2 regions of the Vibrio sp. QJM3NY_15 genome follow, and region 2 is predicted to be linked to the other one. Evidence: predicted binding sites of a transcription regulator. Region 2 holds the regulator's gene; the other holds the start of a gene.
What was found. The regulator CRP, encoded in region 2, controls carbon source genes, mostly activating them, when cyclic AMP is high. The targets are predictions, from matches to a motif close to TGTGANNNNNNTCACA.
Positions count from the first base shown of each region.

Region 1: mlc (sugar metabolism global transcriptional regulator Mlc) is a predicted target of CRP. The motif match lies at 1,863-1,878, and genes of this name have one in related genera.

Region 1 covers NZ_CM173517.1:2,474,589-2,479,252, forward strand. The annotation lists gene AC3CKG_RS10980 (chemotaxis protein CheV) at 1-401, opposite strand, end outside; gene mlc (sugar metabolism global transcriptional regulator Mlc) at 570-1,787, opposite strand; gene pyk (pyruvate kinase) at 2,108-3,556, shown strand; gene AC3CKG_RS10995 (patatin-like phospholipase family protein) at 3,717-4,664, opposite strand, start outside.
Region 2 covers NZ_CM173517.1:3,308,931-3,313,594, reverse strand. The annotation lists gene astD (succinylglutamate-semialdehyde dehydrogenase) at 1-793, shown strand, start outside; gene AC3CKG_RS14955 (2-oxoadipate dioxygenase/decarboxylase family protein) at 1,052-1,843, shown strand; gene crp (cAMP-activated global transcriptional regulator CRP) at 2,062-2,694, opposite strand; gene AC3CKG_RS14945 (phosphoribulokinase) at 2,936-3,805, opposite strand; gene AC3CKG_RS14940 (YheU family protein) at 3,883-4,095, opposite strand; gene AC3CKG_RS14935 (hydrolase) at 4,205-4,664, opposite strand, start outside.

The DNA.
Region 1 (4,664 bases), 830 kb from region 2:
AAGTAGTTTGCACGACCCGTCGTCTTTGGTGGCGGCTGAATTTCAGTCCACGTCGTATTCACGATGTTACGCACTTGTCCAACCAAGAAGCCTTGTACGGTTCGGTTGTATTCGGTGATGATTAAGTTATTTTCTTGAGTCTCATCACGAGATGGTGGGAAACCAATCGCGCTACGCAAATCGATAACAGGCACCGATTCGCCACGTAAAGAAGCGACACCCGTAATATGATGGTGAGAACCTGGCAGGCGAGTTAACACTGGCACTTTTAGGACTTCTTTCACTTTAAATACGTTAATCGCAAATAGTTGACGACTATTTAAGCTGAATAACAAGAGTTCCAGACGGTTTTCACCGACTAGTTTGGTTCTCTGATCAACCGAATTTAAAACGCCAGACATACAACACCTTAGTGACAAATAATAACTGAGGCTACAATAGCCTACTTCAATAGGTTAAAGCAAAGCGCCATTGCACAGAATGCTTAAACTAAGTACAACAAATAACGTTATACATAGTTTAAGGAGATGATAAGAGTTAGGTAAGGCTATAGGAAGAGTAAAAGAGGCTTAACCTTCAATGACTTTCATCAATAATTGACCATCGTATAAAGCTTGTTTAACAAGCGCTGCACCCGGCATGGTTGCTTGTTTATAGAATCGAGATTCCACCAGCTCTAAATCTTGATGGTAAACCGATAAACTCTGCTCTTCGATACACTTTTGAATCGCAGGATACAACACGCTTTTAGCCTGATTGATAACACCACCCACCAAGATTTTCTCAGGGTTGAATAGGTTAATCACAATCGCAATCGCAGAGCCTAGGTAACGGCCTAATTGTTCAATCACTTCTACCGCTAGTGGATCACCCGCCGCTGCGGCAGCACAGATTTGTTCAATCGTGACATCTTCAAACACAGTAAGTGTGGATTCTTCACCATTGGCTAATCGTTCTTTGACTTGCTCACGGATCGCCTGCGAGCTCGCAACCGTTTCTAAACAGCCTCGGTTACCACAATGACAAAGCTTGCCCTCTTTCTCGATCTGAATATGACCCAATTCACCGATGTTACCGTGACGACCTTGTAGAACTCGGCCATCTAGGATAATCCCAGCACCGACACCATGGTGAATCGAGATAAGAACTGAATTATCGTTATCTTGTGAGTGACCAAACAGCTTCTCAGCTAATGCCCAAGCTCGAGTATCATTGGCAATAAAGACCGGTAGACCTGTTTCTTTGTAGATCTCGGGGCCCAACGCTAAATTTTTAACGTTGTAGTGCGGCATCTGCAGCACAATACCTTGCTCAGAATTCACCAGACCCGGTAGAGTAACGGCAATACTGGTTACCCTATCAAGCTGTTCCGCATAGGTTTGGAAAAACTCATCAATTTCATGAAGAAGACGAGCAAGCACATCCTCTTGGTCACGTTCGTGAATATCAATTTTAGTATCGATAAGTACATCGCCACCCAACTCATGAAGCGCGATCGTGAGATACCCACGACCAAGACGCATCGACAGAAACTGCCAACCTTCATTATTGGTTTGCAAACCCACAGCAGGACGTCCACGAGTCGTGGCTTCTTGAACCGTCGTCTCATGGATAAGGTGGGCTTCAATAAGTTCGCGGGTAATTTTAGTAATACTCGCCGGAGCCAACTCACTTTGCTTGGACAGTTCGATACGAGAAATAGGACCTTTAAGGTCAATTAGTTTATATACACGACCAGCATTGACCTGTTTGATATGATCAATATGGCCCGGTTGAGCCATGTACATTTTACGCTCCAGAAATCATCAACGGGTTAATTTTTTTACTTTGCGAAGTAATTGTGAAGTGACTTGGTATATCGCCGTGACCAGTATCACGTATATACATGAATCTTTGTGTATCTAGTCAAATAGTTTAAGAAAAATTAACACCCACATCGATAATTTGAGACTTAATTTTCATAAAAAAACATCGTGTTTGAGTCCTAAATTCAATAAATAACAGCAAATACAGAAATATCTTCCTAGCTCCCAATAAATTATCAATTAATGCATATACTTAATTCTGTCTTGTACAAGATTTTCTAGGTCTCACCTTCGGAGCATTCATGACATCAGAATTAAGAAAAACAAAAATCGTCACCACTTTAGGACCATCAACAGATAAAGGTAACGTCCTTGAAGAGATCATCAAAGCTGGCGCCAATATCGTCCGTATGAACTTCTCTCACGGCAGCAGCGATGACCATATTCAACGCGCTGAAAAAGTCCGAGCAATAGCGAAAAAGTTCGGCACTCAAATCGCAATCCTCGGCGACTTACAAGGTCCCAAGATTCGAGTGTCTACTTTTAAAGACGGTAAAATCCAACTCGCAGTAGGCGACAAGTTCACGCTCGACAGCAGCCTAGGTTTAGGTGAAGGCAATCAACAAGCCGTAGGACTCGATTACAAAGAGTTACCAAACGATGTGTCAGCTGGTGATGTGCTGTTGCTTGATGATGGTCGCGTTCAATTAAAAATCACCGAAGTCGAAGGCTGTCGCGTTCATACTGAAGTCACTATTGGTGGCCCGCTGTCGAATAACAAAGGCATCAACAAGAAAGGCGGTGGACTGTCTGCAGAAGCGCTCACCGACAAAGACAAGCGAGACATCATCACCGCAGCTCAAATCCAAGTCGACTATTTGGCTGTGTCTTTCCCACGCAACGGCGCAGACATGCACTACGCTCGTCAGTTAGCACGAGAAGCAGGATTAGAAGCTCACCTTGTCGCTAAAGTCGAGCGAGCGGAGACCGTTGCCACTGTTGAGAACATGGATGACATCATAATGGCCTCAGATGTCGTCATGGTGGCTCGTGGTGACCTCGGAGTGGAAATTGGCGACCCAGAGTTAGTTGGAGTACAAAAACAGCTTATACGCCGTGCTAGAGCGCTTAACCGAACAGTGATCACCGCAACTCAAATGATGGAATCGATGATCTCCGCTCCAATGCCAACTCGTGCAGAAGTCATGGATGTAGCCAACGCCGTACTAGACGGCACCGATGCCGTGATGCTTTCAGGTGAAACCGCTGCGGGTGATTACCCCGTTGAAACCGTGAAATCAATGGCCGAAGTCTGTATCGGCGCTGAAAAGATGGCGGGCATTAACAACCAGTCTAATTACCGTATTGACCGCACCTTTGTCACGGCCGAAGAAACCGTTTCGATGGCGACCATCTACTCTGCAAACCATATGGAAGGCATTAAAGGTGTGGTGACTCTAACCGAATCAGGCCGCACCGCTCTGATGATGTCACGCCTAAGTGCCGATATGCCGATCTATGCGCTGTCTCGTAACGAAGGGACGCTGAACCGCTGTACTTTGTATCGAGGTGTTACCCCTATCTACTTCGAGACAGAAGCCAAAGACAGCTTTGATATCGCGCTGTCTACGCTCACTTGCTTGAAAGAGAAAGGACACCTTAAATTTGGTGACCTAGTGATCGTCACTCAAGGCGACATTATGGATGTGGCGGGCTCAACCAACTGCATGAGAATCTTGCCTGTCACTTAACATGGTTGTATTTGATTAGGTCAGTTCGTTGATCAGCGACCCTGCCAAGACCAAAAAAGGGTTATTGAACTAAGTTCAGTAACCCTTTTTCACTTCAGAACATTGTTAGCTCATTGCGTACTAACTTTCAAATTCGAGTATGACTTATCAATTTCGAATATTACTTATCAGCAGCGCAAGTCACCAACTGTGGCATATGTGAGCTGCGAGCGTTTTCCGTTGACGTATAGGTTTCTACAAACCGGTAACCCGCCTCTAACCCTAATTCGTAATCGTACAGCAAGTCTTCCTTGTCACTCATCAAAGAGCTCGACTTAAGCGGTTTGCTAGGTGCAATTTGAACAACAAACGCATCGTCCGGTGGGGAATTCAAAAAGTTCTGAGTTAATGAGTAGGTCTGATAATGAACCATCAACATGTCAGCTAAGCCAGAATCAAACTTATCGCCAATCAAATGACTTAAGCGATAAATATCATCAGCACCAAATAGCCATCGTCCACCATTGAGTAGATCAAGGTGCCCTCTATCGCGCTTTTGCTCCTTTGAACGGAGAATTTGCTGCTGAAAGAATGACGTCCAATCGGTTTTCCATTGTTCTACTTTTTGTTGCCAATGGTCTTGCACACTATCAAACGACTCACGGAACCATTCCAACTCTTCTGCCGAGATCGGCTTAGGAGCTTTCACTAAGGCGTGTTTACGTTGAATCTCATTGGATAGCTCAGCACCCTCTTCCAACACAGGCTCTGTACGTATCACGACTATCGAGCGAGCTTGCCTACGCCATGCTTCTTGCACAGGAATAGACGCAGACACGCCACCGTCAACATAAGCACTGTCACCAATGAAGATTTCATCATTGTATAAACGAGGAATGGCACAGGTCGCAATCATCACCTTGTACCAGTCTTCTCCCATCAACGGAAAATAATGGTCTCGTAAATCTTTTGAATCAGTTACTGCCGCAGAGAAATGGCGATCACCTAAGGTTTGTCGTCCTAAATCAAGATCAAGCTTGTATGGGTAAGCCATGATTTGCTCTAAGGCCCACTCTAAACCTAAGTTCTGTCGCTTTCGTATATAGGAGAAAAGATTGAAGAATTCTGG
Region 2 (4,664 bases):
GAATACTGGTCATATCCTTCACCGTCAATTCGCAGGTCAACCGGGCAAGATGCTGGCGCTAGAGATGGGTGGCAACAACCCGATGGTGATCAGTGACCAATTTGGTGATGCTGACGCGACGGTTTATACCATTATCCAATCGGCTTTCATCAGTGCAGGTCAACGTTGTACATGTGCTCGTCGTTTGTATGTTCCTGTTGGCGAGAAGGGCGATCAACTGCTCGATAAGCTCGTTGCGGCGACCTTGAAGATTCGTGTTGATCAGCCATTCGCTGAGCCAGCACCCTTCATGGGACCACAGATCTCTGAAGCGGCGGCTAAGTTCATTTTGGACGCGCAAGCTAATCTGCAATCACTAGGTGGTGTAAGCCTAGTTGAAGCAAAAGCGGGCGAAGCGGCGTTTGTTTCTCCGGGTATTATCGATGCAACCAACATTGCTGAGTTGCCAGATGAAGAGTACTTCGGCCCATTGCTGCAAGTGGTTCGCTACCAATCGCTAGAGCAAGCAGTTGAACTGGCTAATGACACGCGCTTTGGTTTGTCTGCGGGTCTTGTATCAACAGATGATTCTGAATGGGAATACTTCGTTGACCATATCCGTGCGGGTATTGTTAACCGTAACCGCCAGCTAACAGGCGCAAGTGGTGATGCACCATTTGGTGGCCCGGGTGCTTCAGGCAACCTACGCCCAAGTGCTTACTACGCGGCGGACTACTGTGCTTACCCAATGGCGTCAATGGAAGGTGGTGAAACTCAACTGCCAGCTACGTTTAGCCCAGGTATTGAGCTGTAGTTTTGGCTTTTAAGCTATAACTTGATGAATCATAAGCTTATGAGCTCTAAGTTCATGAATAACAGATTCATTGATTGATTGTGTAATAAGGAAGCGGTGTTATCGCTTCCTCTTTTCACCCACGTCCGACACCTCGATTGGACGGTAGATAATAATAGAACAAGTATGTCACAGGCTGATGGCTGCTGACTCTATGTCCAGCCTCTCCCTTTCTAATCCAAATTACTAGCTTGCTAGAACCTCTGACAAGGAGTCACCATGACGCCCGATCTACTCTTTAAATCACTATGGGACGATTACATTCACAGGCTTTGTCCATCGGCTGAGAAAGTGCATCACTTGCTGAAAGAAGACGAAGCTCTGATTAATGATCACATTGCACTGCGTACTTTCAATGTTGCACCGCTAGGTATTGAAACATTGGCTAAACCTTTCCTTGAGTTAGGTTACAAGGCGTGTGGTGATTACTTATTTGAGAGCAAGAAGCTAGTGGCTAAGCACTACGAGCACCCAGATCCAAACCAACCAAAAGTGTTCATTAGTGAGTTGAAGGTAGAAGAGTGTTCAAGTGGCTTACAACAGATCGTTGCTAAGTTGGTTGAGCAAGTTGACGCAAGTAAGCTTCAAGGTCATGAATTCTTGTTTGGTGGTCGTCTTTGGGATTTGAGCTTCGCAGATTTCCAAGTGCTAGCAAAAGAGAGTGAATACGCTTCTTGGCTCGCAGCTCATGGTTACGGTGCAAACCACTTTACGGTGAGCGTTAATCAACTTGACGCTTTTGATGAAGTTCAGGCAGTAAATGATTACCTGAGCGAATCAGGATTCACTATCAATGCATCTGGCGGCGAGGTGAAAGGCTCTCCAGAGGTCTTATTAGAGCAATCATCAACAATGGCAGATAAAGTCCCAGTTTCATTTGTTGAAGGCAATGAGATGATTCCTGGGGGCTTCTATGAGTTCGCTAAGCGTTATGCGATGGCCAATGGTGATCTTTATACCGGATTTGTCGCGGCATCTGCTGACAAAATCTTTGAAAGCACCAACGGTTAAAGAAGATACGAGCACGGGCTTTGCCCTCGAGGTGCGGGTGCGCTTCGCATCGAGAGTGTTTGCGCTGGGACGCGGTAGGTGCTCTATTCGCATCTCGCATCTCGCATCTCGCATCTCGCATCTCGCATCTCGCATCTGCTCTCTAGATCTCTAGAAAACAAAAAAGCCACCAAATTTGCATTTGGTGGCTTTCAAATTTTTGGCTCAGTTAATCGAGATTAACGAGTGCCGTATACCACGATAGTCTTACCGTGTGCAGAAATTAGGTTCTGCTCTTCAAGCATCTTCAAGATACGACCTACGGTCTCACGAGAACAACCAACGATCTGGCCAATCTCTTGACGAGTGATCTTGATTTGCATGCCATCAGGGTGAGTCATTGCATCTGGCTGTTTCGCTAGGTTTAGTAGCGTTTGAGCGATACGACCTGTTACGTCAAGGAACGCTAAGTCACCAACCTTTTGGCTAGTTACTTGTAGACGGTTTGCCATTTGCGCTGAAAGGCGCATCAGGATATCTGGGTTCACTTGGATAAGTTGACGGAATTTCTTGAAAGAAATTTCAGCTACTTCACAAGGAGATTTAGCACGAACCCACGCAGTACGCTCTTGGTCTTCTTCGAAAAGTCCAAGTTCACCGATGAAGTCGCCTTGGTTTAGGTAAGAAAGAATCATTTCCTTACCTTCTTCGTCTTTGATAAGAACAGCCACAGAACCTTTAACGATGTAGTACAAGGTTTCTGCCTTTTCACCAGCATGAATCAAAGTACTTTTTGAAGGGTACTTATGAATATGACAGTGTGAAAGGAACCACTCTAATGTTGGATCGGTTTGAGGTTTACCTAGAACCATAATATCTCACTTCCTCTGCAGGGTATGCTTGCCGCTTTCCGTATTTTAGCTAAGCCTGAATTGACTCAGTTAGGATAAGAGCACTCGTTGAGTGCTGCAAGCTATCTTGTGTTTCGTTTAAGAATAGTATCCTTTTTCAGGTACTATTTCTTGATTTTAATCGTGACCAAGCTACGATTTTTTACGCAAAATTGTGCACATGATCACGGTATGAAAAGTAATCAACCAGAATGTCGTTTTGTTAACCTATTTTTCCGGTTTCGATTAGTTGTTGTAGAATTGGCCTTACAATGAGCTCCATAGCAAAACTCATCTTGCCTCCTGGCACCACAAGCGTGTTATGACGTGACATAAATGAGCCATCAATCATAGCCAAAAGGTAAGGAAAATCGACGTTTTTGATGCCGCGCAAACGTATAACTACGAAGCTTTCGTCTAAACTTGGAATCCCTTTGGCGTTCAGTGGATTCGATGTATCTACGGTAGGTACACGCTGAAAGTTGATATGAGTACGCGAAAACTGCGGGGTAATGTAGTTAAGGTAATCATCCATTGAGCGAACAATAGAATCCATCACCGCTTCGCGAGAGTGCCCACGATCGCGTGTGTCACGAACGAATTTCTGGATCCACTCCAAGTTTACGATCGGTACCATGCCGATAAGCAGATCGACATGTTGCGAGACGTTAATGTCGCCATCGACTACGCCACCATGAAGGCCTTCGTAGAACATCACATCCGAGTTTTCAGGGATCTCTTGCCATGGCGTAAAGGTGCCGGGCATTTGGTTGTAAGGAACGGCTTCATCGAAGGTATGTAGATAGCTACGGACTTTACCCGTGCCTTCATTTCCGTATTGGCGGAAGAACTCTTCTAATGCGCCAAAATCGTTAGCTTGTGGACCAAAGTAGCTGATGTGCTTACCTTGCTCGCGCGCCTTACGGATCTCGACATCCATCTCTGGTCGAGTGAAGCGATGGAAACTATCCCCTTCAACCCAAGCTGCCTTCACGTCCATCATATTGAACATTTTACGGAAGGCTTCTGAGGTAGTGGTGGTGCCGGCTCCAGATGAACCCGTCACCGCAATAATTGGATGTTTAGCGGACATGACAACCCTTGTCTTTTGAGTAACTTACTTGTTAGCAATCGTTTACCACTATAACACGGCTCCTTTATGAGCGCAGCTTAGAAGCGTTTTGTGACTTGAATATCAACGGTTTCATGCAGCTCAGAAAACACGATACTGACTTCCTTTGAGGCTAATTGATGTTTCACTTGGTCAATCTTGTTTTGCAGTGAAACCTCTACGTCACCGTAGTCTGTGCCTTCACGTAGCACGAATTCTTTAATGAGGTTTTCTAGCGTTTCTGGTGCGATGTCTTGCCATGGGATGATCATAAATACTTCTCTCTTTTATGTTCATGGATATGTTCATAAATAGGTTTATTGATGTGTTGATTAGTGTGTCTAGCGACGCCTATCACTCAGCCCTTAAAAGGCTCGGCCATTATGCCGAATCTTGAATACTTTCATAGTAAGCGGGTAATGCTTCTTCTAACCAAAACCTTGGTTTGAGCGTACTACCAGTAATGAACCCCACATGGCCGCCTTTTTGAAACAGACGATAGTCGATGTTGTCAGGTAGAACGAATTTTGGAATCACATCATCGGTCATGAAAGGGTCATCTTTCGCATGAATGATCTGTGTGGGTAGCTTAATCCGATTCAACTTCGGTAAGGCAGAGCATTGAGCATAGTAATCTTGTGCATTCTTGAAGCCGTGCAAAGGCGCAGTAATTCGCTCATCAAACTCATACAGCTTATCGATCTTCTTAATGCTTTCCGCTGAGATGCCAATCTTCTCTTGCAGCAGTTTATGTTTCTTCAATGCATTCGATTTCAAAGAATTGAGCAGGTACTTTTTATAGAGTTTGGAGAAGCCTTGTTCAATACGACTTGAACAACAA